Linked DNA regions of Natranaeroarchaeum aerophilus. The protein of the gene in region 1 binds, or shares a complex with, the protein of each later gene. Links are inferred from orthologs where the notes say so. Each region holds a gene or a part of one and is shown in the gene's direction. Other genes may lie near its edges. The genes, in order: AArcSt11_RS08935, AArcSt11_RS03900, AArcSt11_RS03885, rpoB and AArcSt11_RS03880.

What was found.
Region 2: AArcSt11_RS08935 (region 1) and AArcSt11_RS03900 share a complex: the UniProt entries of both Methanocaldococcus jannaschii proteins name them as parts of the RNA polymerase complex. The link is inferred for Natranaeroarchaeum aerophilus from one-to-one orthologs.
Region 3: AArcSt11_RS08935 (region 1) and AArcSt11_RS03885 share a complex: the UniProt entries of both Methanocaldococcus jannaschii proteins name them as parts of the RNA polymerase complex. The link is inferred for Natranaeroarchaeum aerophilus from one-to-one orthologs.
Region 4: AArcSt11_RS08935 (region 1) and rpoB share a complex: the UniProt entries of both Methanocaldococcus jannaschii proteins name them as parts of the RNA polymerase complex. The link is inferred for Natranaeroarchaeum aerophilus from one-to-one orthologs.
Region 5: AArcSt11_RS08935 (region 1) and AArcSt11_RS03880 share a complex: the UniProt entries of both Methanocaldococcus jannaschii proteins name them as parts of the RNA polymerase complex. The link is inferred for Natranaeroarchaeum aerophilus from one-to-one orthologs.

What each region holds. Positions count from the first base shown.
Region 1 is NZ_JAKRVY010000004.1:72,716-75,586, forward strand. Bases 10-2,840 are described here. They hold AArcSt11_RS08935 (RNA polymerase Rpb4 family protein), read left to right. Parts: upstream 10-1,162; coding sequence 1,163-1,519; downstream 1,520-2,840. Other genes in these bases: AArcSt11_RS08925 (Mrp/NBP35 family ATP-binding protein), read right to left, coding at 10-743; AArcSt11_RS08930 (50S ribosomal protein L21e), read left to right, coding at 869-1,159; AArcSt11_RS08940 (DUF655 domain-containing protein), read left to right, coding at 1,564-2,145; AArcSt11_RS08945 (16S ribosomal RNA methyltransferase A), read left to right, coding at 2,315-2,840. Outside these bases: more of AArcSt11_RS08925, read right to left, coding at 1-9; more of AArcSt11_RS08945, read left to right, coding at 2,841-2,871. UniProt on the Methanocaldococcus jannaschii protein: DNA-dependent RNA polymerase (RNAP) catalyzes the transcription of DNA into RNA using the four ribonucleoside triphosphates as substrates. This subunit is less well bound than the others.
Region 2 is NZ_JAKRVY010000001.1:758,294-761,491, forward strand. Bases 1-3,158 are described here. They hold AArcSt11_RS03900 (DNA-directed RNA polymerase subunit A''), read left to right. Parts: upstream 1-336; coding sequence 337-2,958; downstream 2,959-3,158. Other genes in these bases: AArcSt11_RS03895 (DNA-directed RNA polymerase subunit A'), read left to right, coding at 1-299; AArcSt11_RS03905 (NusA-like transcription termination signal-binding factor), read left to right, coding at 2,958-3,158. In the rest of the region: more of AArcSt11_RS03905, read left to right, coding at 3,159-3,198. UniProt on the Methanocaldococcus jannaschii protein: DNA-dependent RNA polymerase (RNAP) catalyzes the transcription of DNA into RNA using the four ribonucleoside triphosphates as substrates. Forms part of the jaw domain.
Region 3 is NZ_JAKRVY010000001.1:751,642-754,523, forward strand. It holds AArcSt11_RS03885 (DNA-directed RNA polymerase subunit B''), read left to right. Parts: upstream 1-598; coding sequence 599-2,167; downstream 2,168-2,882. Other genes in the region: AArcSt11_RS03880 (DNA-directed RNA polymerase subunit H), read left to right, coding at 372-599; rpoB (DNA-directed RNA polymerase subunit B), read left to right, coding at 2,169-2,882. UniProt on the Methanocaldococcus jannaschii protein: DNA-dependent RNA polymerase (RNAP) catalyzes the transcription of DNA into RNA using the four ribonucleoside triphosphates as substrates. The Rpo2 subunit (Rpo2N and Rpo2C in this organism) is implicated in DNA promoter recognition and in nucleotide binding.
Region 4 is NZ_JAKRVY010000001.1:753,357-756,225, forward strand. It holds rpoB (DNA-directed RNA polymerase subunit B), read left to right. Parts: upstream 1-453; coding sequence 454-2,286; downstream 2,287-2,869. Other genes in the region: AArcSt11_RS03885 (DNA-directed RNA polymerase subunit B''), read left to right, coding at 1-452; AArcSt11_RS03895 (DNA-directed RNA polymerase subunit A'), read left to right, coding at 2,288-2,869. UniProt on the Methanocaldococcus jannaschii protein: DNA-dependent RNA polymerase (RNAP) catalyzes the transcription of DNA into RNA using the four ribonucleoside triphosphates as substrates. The Rpo2 subunit (Rpo2N and Rpo2C in this organism) is implicated in DNA promoter recognition and in nucleotide binding.
Region 5 is NZ_JAKRVY010000001.1:750,885-753,626, forward strand. What follows is about bases 41-2,742. They hold AArcSt11_RS03880 (DNA-directed RNA polymerase subunit H), read left to right. Parts: upstream 41-1,128; coding sequence 1,129-1,356; downstream 1,357-2,742. Other genes in these bases: AArcSt11_RS03870 (VOC family protein), read left to right, coding at 41-574; AArcSt11_RS03885 (DNA-directed RNA polymerase subunit B''), read left to right, coding at 1,356-2,742. Outside these bases: more of AArcSt11_RS03870, read left to right, coding at 1-40. UniProt on the Methanocaldococcus jannaschii protein: DNA-dependent RNA polymerase (RNAP) catalyzes the transcription of DNA into RNA using the four ribonucleoside triphosphates as substrates.

The sequences.
Region 1 (2,871 bases):
CCGAACATCTCCAGACCCTTCCGCGCGTCGTCGAGCGCGACATCCTGGGGCGTCGTGACGATCACTGCGCCGGTGACCGGGACCGTCTGGAGCAGGGTAAGCTGGGTGTCGCCGGTTCCTGGCGGCAGGTCGATCACCATGTAATCGAGCTGGCCCCACTCGACATCCTCCCAGAGCTGGGTAAGCACTTTGTGAACCATCGGTCCCCGCCAGATGACCGGGTCGTCCTCGCCGACGAGGAAGGCCATGCTCATCAGCTTCATGCCGTACTGCTCGGGTGGGACGAGCGTCTCGTCTTCGGTCGCCTGTGGGGGCTCGTCGGCGTCGACCATCCGCGGCACGTTCGGGCCGTAGATGTCGGCGTCGAAGAGGCCAACGCGAGCGCCCATATCGGCGAGTCCGGCAGCGAGGTTCACCGCGACGGTGCTCTTGCCGACGCCGCCCTTGCCGGAGGCGACCGCGATGACGTTCTCGACGCCGGGGAACACCTGCTCATCGGCACTGATCCCCTCGTCGACGTTCGCGGAGAGGTCGACCTCCAGTCCCGCGTCACCGAGCACCTGTCGTACTTCGTCGGCGATCGCGGTCTCGGTCGGCGAGTACGGCGCACCCAGCGCGAGCGAGACGTGTACTGACTTACCGTCGAGTTCGATCCCGTTGACGAGGTTCAACGAGACGATGTCGTCGTCCAGATCCGGGTCTTCGACCTCCCGAAGGAGATCGCGGACAGCGTCTTCGTCCATATGTCTACGTAGAGTTCGTGTCGGGCGAAAAGCATTGCGAAGCCATTGGGAGCAGTTCGCACGCGGGCTCGCGGGACGGGAACGCACCTTTTATTACGCCAAGCGGTCTAGGCCGGGATACGACTATGCCAAACTCCAAAGGACCCCGCCAAGGAACCCGGAACAAGCTGTCGAACAGTCCGCGTGACCGCGGCGCGTCGCCGCCACAGCGCTCGATTCAAGAATTCGACGAGGGCCAGAAGGTCCACCTCGCGATCGACCCCAGCACCCCAAAAGGTCGGTTCCACCCGCGATTCAACGGCCACACTGGAACCGTCGTCGGCAAGCAGGGTCGCTCGTTCCAGGTCGAGATCAGCGACAAGGGTAAATCGAAGACCCTGCTCGCGAACCCAGCACACCTGTCGGCCCAGGAGTAAGCGATGACGATCTTCAAAGAGAAGATCAGCGAGGAGTATCTCACCGTCTCCGAGACCAAGGAACTGCTTTCCGAGGTCGAAGCGGAGCGCGCCGAGGATCCGGACCGGGAGATGCGCTACGAGCTGGCACGGGCGATCGAGCACGCCAATCGGTTTGCCGTGCTCGAACCCGAGGAGTCACGCGAACTCGTCACGGAGCTTCAGGAACTCGACAAGGTCGACGAGTCGACGGCATACAAGATCACCAACCTGCTTCCACAGGACCGCGACGAACTCCGAACGGTGTACGCAAAGGAGCGATACTCGCTTTCTGGCGACGAACTCGATACCATTCTCGACATTGTCGCGAAGTACGCCTGATGTGCCGACTCTTTAAGTGACAGGTCGCCTTACACCTACGTACGATGAGCGACGCCACTGGCGACGAGTCGACGTTACGTCACGCGGTCGTACTCGATCACCTGCCACACGGTTTGCCAGGTGACGATCGACCACAGTACGAGACGCCCTCGGCAGCGTACGCCCTCGGCGAGCGGGACTTCTATCTCTACGAGCTCCTCTTCGAGGACGAGGCCGACGTGAGTATCGGTGATCGGATCGTCGTCTCCCCCGCCGAGGAACGGAGATCCATCCAGCAGCTCCGGACCGTGGAGTACGAGGACCTTTCCAGCGGTGCGACGTCCGAACTCGACTACGTCGTCGAAGAGATCGTCGAGGCAAACGAAGGGCGGTTCGTCGATTTCTACAACGACGCACAGCCGATCACCCTCCGACTCCACCAGCTGAACTTGCTTCCGGGGATCGGGAAGAAGCTCCGAAACACGATCCTCGACGAGCGAAAGCGAAAACCGTTCGAGAGCTTCGAGGAGGTCGAAGAGCGTGTCAGCGGCCTCCACGATCCAGAGGGTGTGATCGTCGAGCGGATCATCGAAGAACTCCGCGAGGACGACCTGAAGTACCGGCGGTTCGTCGGTGGCGACGACTGATAGTGTTTACTCTCACTGGTTACCGGTGATCGTCCGTACCGGTCCGACGATCGACCGTAAATGACGAGAGTAAACACTATGCGCGGCCACAACGCTTTTTCCGACGGGACGTCCCGCTCGATCACAAGCCAATGCGTTTACACGCACGGGTGCCATACCGGTCGAACCAATGAGAGATCCTGATGGGTTGCTCGCGCGGGCAGGCGTCCGGGGGAACCCCGACCGCGACCAGCACTTTCTGATCGACGATCGCGTGCTCGATCGAGTGCCCGAGCATCTCGATGCCGACACCGACCGTAGCCACATCCTCGAAATCGGTGCCGGAACTGGCGCGCTCACCGACCGGTTGCTCGCAGTCGCCGATCACGTTACTGCGATCGAACAGGACGGTAAGCTCGTATCGTTTCTCCGCCAGGAGTTCGCCGACGAGATCGATGCGGGTCGGCTAACGGTGATCGAGGGGGACGCGCTGAACGTCGAATTCCCCGAGTACACCGCGTCCGTCTCGAACCTTCCGTACGGCGCGTCCAGCGAGTTCGCCTTTCGGCTGTTGCCGCGGGCAAAGCCGACCGTCCTCATGTTTCAGCGGGAGTTCGCCGAGCGGATGGCGGCCGCGGCGGGCACTGACGAGTACGGCCGCCTCTCCGTGAGCGCCCAGCATTACGCCGATATCGAGATCGTCGAGACAGTTCCCCGTGAGGCGTTTTCGCCGCCACCGGAGGTCGA
Region 2 (3,198 bases), on another replicon or contig:
AGCTCGAAACGCAGTATGACGGCACGGTCCGGGACACCTCCGACACGGTCGTCCAGTTCGAGTTCGGCGAGGACGGCACCAGCCCGGTGCAGGTCTCCTCACACGAGGATCACGAGATCGACGTCGAATCCATCGCGGATCGGATCGTCGAGGCCGAGTTCGCCGACGACGACGAGAAACAACAGTTCATGGGTCGCGAAGAGCTACCGACGAACCTTTCCGAACACGCCGACGCCCGGCGAGTCCAGTCGCCGCCACCGGAGCCGGAACCGGCGGCCACGGAGGTGGACGATGACTGAGATACTCGAGTTCGATGTCAGCAACGACGAGGAAGCGATGGTGGAGGATACGGACCTCCCCCGCCGCCTCAAAAACAAGGTCTACGAGACGCTCGAAGCACGGGACGTGACGCTCGAACAGGCCGACGACATCATCACGGCCGTCGAGAACCGATATCTCGACACCCGGATCGATCCGCTCGATCCCGTCGGGACCGTCAGCGCCCAGTCGATCGGGGAGCCCGGTACCCAGATGAGTGTCCCTCACGACGAGCGTGTTGTCGTTCGACGTGACGGAGAGACCGATATCGTCGAGATCGGCTCGCTCGTCGATTCGATCGTCGAATCGCACGACTCGCGTACACTCGACGACCACGAAATCTCACTGGCTCCGGACACCCTCGAAACACTAAGTCTAAGTAAAGACGAACAGGTGCGCTGGAAGTCGGTCGAAGAGGTCAGTCGACACGAGACGCCGGATGAACTCCTGGAATTCGAGCTCGAATCGGGTCGGACGATCCGCGCGACGAAAGCGCACTCGTTTGTAACTCGACGTGACAACGATATCGTACCCGTCTCTGGTGACGAACTCGACGAGGGAGACTGGCTTCCGGTTGTGTCCGAGTTCGATGCAGATGGAACAGAGACAGTCGATCTTCGAGAGCACCTACCAGCCGCCGAATACTGGTACACATCAACGTTAACTGACGGCGGTGTCGAATCGATTCCCGCTGGAGAAGACCAGCTCCGAAACAAGCGCGCTGCACTCGAAGCCGACGAAATCGATGCGAACGCAGTCTATCCAGTCGGTGGAACTGTCGGCTTGCCCGAACAGTTCCCGCTCGACGAGGAGACCGGGTTCTTCATCGGTGCGTGGCTCGCCGAAGGGTCGATAGCCGATCACTATGTCTCGATCTCGAACGTCGACGAGGCGTTCCAGGACCGGGTACGGTCGTTCGCCGATCGGTTTGACCTCTCGACAAACGAGTACGAAAACGACAGCGGATACGCGTGCGGATACGACATCCGACTCAATGGGACGGTGCTTGCAGATGTCCTGCGTGCGACGTGTACCGAGAACGGCGAAAAGATCGTTCCCGGCTTCGCGTTCGGCGCAGACCAGGCGTTCGTAACGGGATTACTGAACGGGTACTTCAGTGGCGATGGGAACGTGAGTGCAAGTGCGATTCGATCCAGCTCCACCAGTGACCGGCTCACTGCCGGGGTCAGCCTGTTGCTTGGTCGTCTGGGCATCTACTCGACACTCGCAGAGCAGGACGGATCGCGAACGCTACGAGTGCCGAAAAAGCACGTCCCAACCTTTGCCGATACGATCGGTATGACCGGCCAGCGCGGTGAGGAGCTCGAAACACTTGTCGACGATATCGACAGTAATGGTCCGGACGCGACGGACCAGATCCCGAACTTCGGCAATACGCTCAGAACAATGGCATCCGAGGCCGGAATTCCGAGTCGACAGATCAACGCGGCCTCGAACCGGCAGCGTATCGGTCGCACTCGGCTCGAACGACTCGTTCAAGAAGCCGAAGAAAGTGGCGTCACTGACGATGCCCTGAGCGAACTAAAACAGGCAGTCGAAGGCGATGTTGTCTGGGATCGCATCGAATCGATCGAAACGGTCACCAGCGAGCACGAATACGTGTACGACTTCTCCGTGGAAGGGCTGGAGACGTTCACGACCGCAGAGGGTGTCGTCACACACAACACGATGAACACCTTCCACTACGCGGGTGTCGCGGAGATCGACGTGACCCAGGGACTGCCGCGATTGATCGAACTCGTCGACGCGCGAAAGGAGCCCGACACGCCGACGATGACGGTCCACCTGGAAGACGAGTACGCCGACGACCGCGAAAAGGCCCACGAGGTCGTCTGGAAGCTCGAAGCGACGAAGATCCTCGCGCTCGGCGACGTCTCGACGAACGTCGCGGACATGCGCGTCCGGATCGACCTCAACGAGGACACCCTCGAAGAGCGGATGATCGATCCCGAGGGAGTCGCCGACACGATCGAGGCGAACCTCGGTGTGAAAACGGTTCAGGAGGGACCTGTCATCAAGTTCGGCCCGGAAGAGCCGAGCTACCGTGATCTACTCCAGCTCGTCGAGGAGCTGCGAGAGATCACCTTCAAGGGGATCGAAGAGATCTCCCGTGTGGTGATCCGCAAAGAAGAGACCGAGGACGGCGAGGAGTTCGTCCTATACACCGAGGGGTCGGCCTTTGGCGACACACTCGCGATCGAGGGCGTCGATTCGTCACGGGTCACAACCAACAACATCCACGAGGTGTACCGACAGCTCGGCGTCGAGGCCGCCCGCGAATCTATCATCAACGAGACGATGGACACGCTCGAAGAGCAGGGGCTCGATGACGTGAACGTCCGGCACCTCATGCTGGTTGCAGACATCATGACGAATCCGGGGACGATCGAGTCGATCGGTCGTCACGGGATCTCGGGGAACAAGGACAGCGTGCTCGCCCGTGCGGCGTTCGAGGTGACGGTCAATCACCTGCTTGACGCCGCGATCCACGGCGAGGTCGACGATCTCGATGGCGTTACCGAGAACGTCATCGTCGGCAAGCCGATCAAACTTGGGACCGGCGACGTCGACCTCCGGATGGGATCGCTGGGTCCGGACGCCGAGTCGAGTTCGGACTGATGACAGTCACTCTGTCGGACGCCGCACGCCAGTATCTGGTCGCGTTCGAGGACGCGACCGGCGCGGAAGCCAGAGACTGTGTCGTCGAGGACGAGCGCGTACTGATCCTCGTGGCGACCGGCGACATGGCACAGGCGATCGGCCCCGGCGGGGAGACGGTTCGGAAGGCGGAAGCCCGAATCGGCAAGGACGTCAAGCTCGTCGAAGACGCCCCGACCGCCGAGGCGTTCGTGGCGAACG
Region 3 (2,882 bases), on another replicon or contig:
AAGCGCCCGAGGCGGGATTTGAACCCGCGTCACGACCGTGACAGGGTCATATGATAGGCCACTACACCACCCGGGCTTGCGAACGCATCCTATCGTTGCCGGGTGGTATTCTTAAGACTTTCCAAACGGTCACGGTATGCCATCGGGGGACAGCCGTGTCACGACCCCACAAACGCTTTAAAGGTTGCTCGCATAGCGGTCAGTACTGACAGCCGACAGATCCACACCCACCGACCCGCGTTTGCCCGCTCCTTCTGGGGTCCGATAGCTGTATATCCCAACCTACTTGGTAAGCCTTAATAGTCCTGCGTCGGTAAGGGCCTGTAGTATCTCGTGATAGCAGTTTCTCTCTCCGGTCAGACCCACAACACATGGTAGACGTAAGCCAACACGAACTCGTCCCCGAGCACTCAGTCGTCGACGAGGACGCACTCGACGACCTGCTCGATGAGTACGACATCGGACGTACAGACCTGCCGAAGATCAAACGGGCAGACCCAGCATTGCCCGACGACGCCGAGGTCGGCGACGTAATCAAGATCGTCCGTGACTCGCGGACGACTGACCGATCCGTAACCTATCGGATGGTGGTTGAATAATGAATCAACAGGATAGACGGACGATCTCGCGGGAGTATTTCGGAAAGGAACGGCTCGCAGAACATCACTATCGCTCGTTTAACTCCTTCCTCAATCGGGGGATGCAACAGGTCGTCGACGAGAAGGAGACGATCGACACCGATATCGGCGACAAGGAAGGCGAAGAGCCCGTCCACGTCGAACTCGGTGACGTCCGCGTCGTGACGCCGCGCGTTCGCGAGGCGGACGGCAGCGAAGAACTGCTCTACCCGCAGGAAGCCCGACTTCGCAACATCACGTACTCCGCGCCGGTCTTCATGGAGATGGAGATCGTCAAGGGCGACCCCGAAGAGGGCGAACAGCGGGTTGTCGACAGCACCGAAACGAAGGTTGGCCGGATGCCGATTATGGTCGGCTCCGAGAAGTGTAACATCGCCGGCTTCAGCGACGAGGAGCTGATCGAGATCGGCGAGGACCCCGCCGACCCCGGTGGCTACTTCATCGTCAACGGCTCCGAGCGCGTGCTGATGACCAGCGAGGACCTCGCGCCCAACAAGATCCTCGCGGAGTACGACACCAAGTACGGCGACGAGATCCAGGTCGCCAAGACGTTCAGCCAGCGCCGTGGCTACCGCGCACTCGTACTCACCGAGCGCACCCGCGATGGGCTGCTCGAAGTATCCTTCCCGTCGGTCTCGGGGAGCGTCAACTTCGTTACGCTCGTCCGTGCGCTCGGGCTCGAATCCGACGAAGAGATCGTCCACCGCGTCTCCGACGACCCGGAGATCGTGAAGTTTATGCTCGAAAACCTGGAGGCTGCCGAGGTCCAGACGACCGAGGAAGCCATCGAGACCCTCGGCGAACGCGTCGCCTCCGGGCAGGGCAAGAACTACCAGCTCAAACGCGCCAACTACGTCATCGATCGGTATCTCCTGCCGCATCTGCACGAGGAGGGCGTCGAAGAGGAAGACGTCCGGATCAACAAGGCGTACTACCTCTGTCGGATGGCGGAAGCCTGCTTCGAGCTGGCGCTGGAACGCCGTGAATCAGACGACAAGGACCACTACGCGAACAAGCGTCTGAAGGTCAGCGGCGACCTGATGAAGGATCTGTTCCGGACCGCGCTGAACAAGCTGGCACGAGACGTGAAGTACCAGCTCGAACGCGCCAACATGCGGAACCGACAGCTCTCCGTGAACACGGTCGTCCGTTCGGACGTGCTGACCGAGCGGCTCGAACATCCGATCGCGACCGGGAACTGGGTCGGCGGGCGCTCGGGCGTCTCCCAGCTGGTCGACCGAACCGACTTCATGGGTGTACTCTCACACCTGCGACGCCTGCGCTCGCCGCTTTCGCGCAGTCAGCCACACTTCGAGGCGCGGGACCTGCACGCGACCCAGTGGGGTCGTATCTGTCCCTCCGAGACGCCGGAGGGGCCGAACTGTGGGCTGGTGAAGAACTTCGCGCAGGCGATGGAGCTATCCCAGAACGTCGAGGACGAACAGGAGCTGAAACGCGAACTCGCCTCTATGGGTGTCGAGGGGATCCCCGGCATCGAGGGCGTCGATCGACGAGTGGAGGGAGACTAATATGAGCCAACAACAGGAACGCGAAGCGAAGGTATACGTCAACGGCAGTCTGGTCGGCACGCATCCCGAACCGAACCAGCTTGCAGAACAGATCCGGGAAGCGCGCCGCCGCGGCGAGGTCAGCGAGATGGTCAACGTCTCGGTCGACGATCGCACCCGCGAAGTGATCGTCAACGCCGACGCGGGTCGCGCTCGCCGACCCCTGCTCGTCGTCAACGACGGTGAACCGCTCATCTCCGACGAGGAGATTCAGGCGCTCGAAGACGGCGAACTGGAGTTCGAGGACCTCGTCGAGATGGGCTACGTCGAGTTCATCGACGCCGAGGAGGAAGAGGATATCTACGTGGCCGTCGACGAGGAGGACCTCGAGGAAGACCACACACACCTCGAAGTCGATCCACAGCTCATCTTCGGAATCGGTGCAGGGATGATTCCGTATCCCGAGCACAACGCCAGTCCGCGGATTACGATGGGGTCGGGGATGATCAAGCAGTCGCTGGGGCTCCCCTCGGCGAACTACCGGATCCGCCCGGACACGCGCCAGCATCTCCTGCATTACCCGCAGCTCTCGATGGTCAAGACCCAGACCACCGAGCAGATCGGGTACGACGACCGTCCGGCGGCACAGAACTTCGTCGTCGCCGTCATGTCGTATGAAGGATTCAACATCGAGGACGCACTCGTGATGAACAAAGGATCGGTCGAGCGCGCGCTT
Region 4 (2,869 bases), on another replicon or contig:
CACGAGACGTGAAGTACCAGCTCGAACGCGCCAACATGCGGAACCGACAGCTCTCCGTGAACACGGTCGTCCGTTCGGACGTGCTGACCGAGCGGCTCGAACATCCGATCGCGACCGGGAACTGGGTCGGCGGGCGCTCGGGCGTCTCCCAGCTGGTCGACCGAACCGACTTCATGGGTGTACTCTCACACCTGCGACGCCTGCGCTCGCCGCTTTCGCGCAGTCAGCCACACTTCGAGGCGCGGGACCTGCACGCGACCCAGTGGGGTCGTATCTGTCCCTCCGAGACGCCGGAGGGGCCGAACTGTGGGCTGGTGAAGAACTTCGCGCAGGCGATGGAGCTATCCCAGAACGTCGAGGACGAACAGGAGCTGAAACGCGAACTCGCCTCTATGGGTGTCGAGGGGATCCCCGGCATCGAGGGCGTCGATCGACGAGTGGAGGGAGACTAATATGAGCCAACAACAGGAACGCGAAGCGAAGGTATACGTCAACGGCAGTCTGGTCGGCACGCATCCCGAACCGAACCAGCTTGCAGAACAGATCCGGGAAGCGCGCCGCCGCGGCGAGGTCAGCGAGATGGTCAACGTCTCGGTCGACGATCGCACCCGCGAAGTGATCGTCAACGCCGACGCGGGTCGCGCTCGCCGACCCCTGCTCGTCGTCAACGACGGTGAACCGCTCATCTCCGACGAGGAGATTCAGGCGCTCGAAGACGGCGAACTGGAGTTCGAGGACCTCGTCGAGATGGGCTACGTCGAGTTCATCGACGCCGAGGAGGAAGAGGATATCTACGTGGCCGTCGACGAGGAGGACCTCGAGGAAGACCACACACACCTCGAAGTCGATCCACAGCTCATCTTCGGAATCGGTGCAGGGATGATTCCGTATCCCGAGCACAACGCCAGTCCGCGGATTACGATGGGGTCGGGGATGATCAAGCAGTCGCTGGGGCTCCCCTCGGCGAACTACCGGATCCGCCCGGACACGCGCCAGCATCTCCTGCATTACCCGCAGCTCTCGATGGTCAAGACCCAGACCACCGAGCAGATCGGGTACGACGACCGTCCGGCGGCACAGAACTTCGTCGTCGCCGTCATGTCGTATGAAGGATTCAACATCGAGGACGCACTCGTGATGAACAAAGGATCGGTCGAGCGCGCGCTTGCTCGCTCTCACTTCTTCCGGACCTACGAGGGCGAGGAACGGCGCTACCCCGGCGGTCAGGAGGACCGCTTCGAGATCCCCGACGACGATGTCCGGGGTGCACGTGGGGAGGACGCCTACACGCACCTCGACGATGATGGCCTCGTTAACCCCGAGACGCGTGTCGACGAGAACTCCGTCCTGCTCGGCAAGACCAGCCCGCCCCGGTTCCTCGAAGAGCCGGACGATATGGGCGGCCTCAGCCCGCAGAAACGCCGTGAAACCAGCGTCACCATGCGCTCGGGCGAGGACGGCATCGTCGACACCGTCACCCTGATGGAAGGCGAAGACGGCTCGAAGCTCTCGAAAGTCTCGGTTCGGGACGAGCGGATCCCCGAACTCGGCGACAAGTTCGCGAGCCGTCACGGTCAGAAAGGAGTTGTCGGCCACCTCGCGCCACAGGAGGACATGCCCTTCACCGAGGAGGGCGTCGTGCCGGATCTCGTGTTGAACCCGCACGCCCTGCCCTCGCGGATGACGGTCGGACACATCCTCGAAATGATCGGCGGCAAGGTCGGCTCGATGGAAGGTCGTCGGGTCGACGGGACGCCCTTTACCGGTGAGGACGAAGGCGATCTACGGGATATGCTCGAAGAGCACGGCTTCCAGTCCTCGGGCAAGGAGACCATGTATTCGGGCGTCTCCGGCGAGAAGATCGAGGCCGAGATCTTCGTCGGGACGATTTTCTACCAGAAACTCTACCACATGGTCTCGAACAAACTGCACGCCCGCTCGCGTGGGCCGGTGCAGGTGCTCACCCGACAGCCGACCGAAGGGCGTGCCCGTGAGGGTGGACTTCGTATCGGGGAGATGGAGCGGGACGTCTTCATCGGTCACGGCGCGGCCATGACGCTCAAGGAGCGACTCCTCGACGAGTCCGACCGCGAAGAGGTGTACATCTCTGCGGAGACTGGAATGGTCGCCGTCAACGACGTCAACCAGAATCGCGTGTACGACCAGCTTACCGGGGACGAAAGCGACATTCACAAGATCGAGATCAGCTACGCGTTCAAGCTACTGCTCGACGAGATGATGGCGCTTGGCATCCGCCCCCGACTCAACCTGGAGGATGCAGTCTAACATGAACATGGAAACACCGAAAGAGCTCGGCGGCATCGAGTTCGGGCTTATGGACCCGGAGACGTACCGCGATATGTCCGTCACGAAAGTGATCACGGCGGACACCTACGACGACGACGGCTTCCCCATCGACATGGGGCTGATGGATCCGCGTCTCGGCGTGATCGATCCCGGACTGGAGTGTCCGAGCTGTGGCCAGCACTCGGGCTCGTGTCCCGGGCACTTCGGCCACATCGAACTCGCCGCACCCGTTATCCACGTCGGCTTCACGAAGCTCATCCGGCGACTGCTCCGTGGCACCTGCCGCGAGTGCTCGAAGCTACTGCTGACCGAGGAGGAAAAAGAGGAGTTCCGCGACGAGCTGGAGACGACCAAGGAGCTGAGCAACGACGTCAACGACGTCACCAAAGCCGGGATTCGACAGGCCCGAAAGAAAGACGTCTGTCCCCACTGTGGCGAACAGCAGTACGATATCAACCACGAGAAGCCGACGACCTACTACGAGGTCCAGCAGGTGCTCACCAGCGAGTACGCACAGTTGATCTCCGCCGCGATGCAGGGCGACGAGGAGGAAGGTCGGGAG
Region 5 (2,742 bases), on another replicon or contig:
CAGCCCGATTCAACTGGCGGGGACCGACCACATCTCCGTCATCGGCAGCAACGAGGAGGATACGATCGAGTTCTACCGAGACCTGCTCGGGATGTCGCTGGTGCTTCGCCAGCCCAACCTCGACGATCCCAACCAGACCCACCTCTTTTTCGACACCGGCGACGGGCGGATCCTCACCTTCTTCGTCGCCGACGAGCGCGAGTCGAACCCACAGCCCCACCGCCACCGGGTTGGTTCGGTGCACCACCTCTCCTTTTCGGTCGAGCCCGAGCGCTTCGTCGAGACCCGCGAGGCCCTCGAAGAGACCGGCCACGGATACAACGAGTTCGACCGCGGCATCTTCCACTCGCTCTATACGCGAGATCACAACGGACTGACCCTCGAACTCGCTACGGACAAGTTCTCGATTCCTGACGAGCGGCGCGGCGAGGTGCTTGCGACCGCCCAGCGCCTGCGCGTTGAGGACGGTGCGGAGTACGCCGAAGAACGACATCTCGAAGCCGCGCTGGAGGAGCTGGGTATCGAGAGTGAAAAGTACGAACTACCGGATGCAGACAGCGGCGTCGGTATCTGATCCGGATGCTGTCGAGCCACTTCGTCAGGACCTCGTAGAAGCGCCCGAGGCGGGATGTTGAACTCCCGGAACTTCGCTCGCGCTGCTCGCTCGTTCCGTCGTTCAAATCCCTTGGAGCCGCTCTTCCGATCTCGGGGTTCGCTCGGCGATGAAACGCCTCGCTAGGAGAAGTGAGATCGGAAGAAGCGCCCGAGGCGGGATTTGAACCCGCGTCACGACCGTGACAGGGTCATATGATAGGCCACTACACCACCCGGGCTTGCGAACGCATCCTATCGTTGCCGGGTGGTATTCTTAAGACTTTCCAAACGGTCACGGTATGCCATCGGGGGACAGCCGTGTCACGACCCCACAAACGCTTTAAAGGTTGCTCGCATAGCGGTCAGTACTGACAGCCGACAGATCCACACCCACCGACCCGCGTTTGCCCGCTCCTTCTGGGGTCCGATAGCTGTATATCCCAACCTACTTGGTAAGCCTTAATAGTCCTGCGTCGGTAAGGGCCTGTAGTATCTCGTGATAGCAGTTTCTCTCTCCGGTCAGACCCACAACACATGGTAGACGTAAGCCAACACGAACTCGTCCCCGAGCACTCAGTCGTCGACGAGGACGCACTCGACGACCTGCTCGATGAGTACGACATCGGACGTACAGACCTGCCGAAGATCAAACGGGCAGACCCAGCATTGCCCGACGACGCCGAGGTCGGCGACGTAATCAAGATCGTCCGTGACTCGCGGACGACTGACCGATCCGTAACCTATCGGATGGTGGTTGAATAATGAATCAACAGGATAGACGGACGATCTCGCGGGAGTATTTCGGAAAGGAACGGCTCGCAGAACATCACTATCGCTCGTTTAACTCCTTCCTCAATCGGGGGATGCAACAGGTCGTCGACGAGAAGGAGACGATCGACACCGATATCGGCGACAAGGAAGGCGAAGAGCCCGTCCACGTCGAACTCGGTGACGTCCGCGTCGTGACGCCGCGCGTTCGCGAGGCGGACGGCAGCGAAGAACTGCTCTACCCGCAGGAAGCCCGACTTCGCAACATCACGTACTCCGCGCCGGTCTTCATGGAGATGGAGATCGTCAAGGGCGACCCCGAAGAGGGCGAACAGCGGGTTGTCGACAGCACCGAAACGAAGGTTGGCCGGATGCCGATTATGGTCGGCTCCGAGAAGTGTAACATCGCCGGCTTCAGCGACGAGGAGCTGATCGAGATCGGCGAGGACCCCGCCGACCCCGGTGGCTACTTCATCGTCAACGGCTCCGAGCGCGTGCTGATGACCAGCGAGGACCTCGCGCCCAACAAGATCCTCGCGGAGTACGACACCAAGTACGGCGACGAGATCCAGGTCGCCAAGACGTTCAGCCAGCGCCGTGGCTACCGCGCACTCGTACTCACCGAGCGCACCCGCGATGGGCTGCTCGAAGTATCCTTCCCGTCGGTCTCGGGGAGCGTCAACTTCGTTACGCTCGTCCGTGCGCTCGGGCTCGAATCCGACGAAGAGATCGTCCACCGCGTCTCCGACGACCCGGAGATCGTGAAGTTTATGCTCGAAAACCTGGAGGCTGCCGAGGTCCAGACGACCGAGGAAGCCATCGAGACCCTCGGCGAACGCGTCGCCTCCGGGCAGGGCAAGAACTACCAGCTCAAACGCGCCAACTACGTCATCGATCGGTATCTCCTGCCGCATCTGCACGAGGAGGGCGTCGAAGAGGAAGACGTCCGGATCAACAAGGCGTACTACCTCTGTCGGATGGCGGAAGCCTGCTTCGAGCTGGCGCTGGAACGCCGTGAATCAGACGACAAGGACCACTACGCGAACAAGCGTCTGAAGGTCAGCGGCGACCTGATGAAGGATCTGTTCCGGACCGCGCTGAACAAGCTGGCACGAGACGTGAAGTACCAGCTCGAACGCGCCAACATGCGGAACCGACAGCTCTCCGTGAACACGGTCGTCCGTTCGGACGTGCTGACCGAGCGGCTCGAACATCCGATCGCGACCGGGAACTGGGTCGGCGGGCGCTCGGGCGTCTCCCAGCTGGTCGACCGAACCGACTTCATGGGTGTACTCTCACACCTGCGACGCCTGCGCTCGCCGCTTTCGCGCAGTCAGCCACACTTCGAGGCGCGGGACCTGCACGCGACCCAGTGGGGTC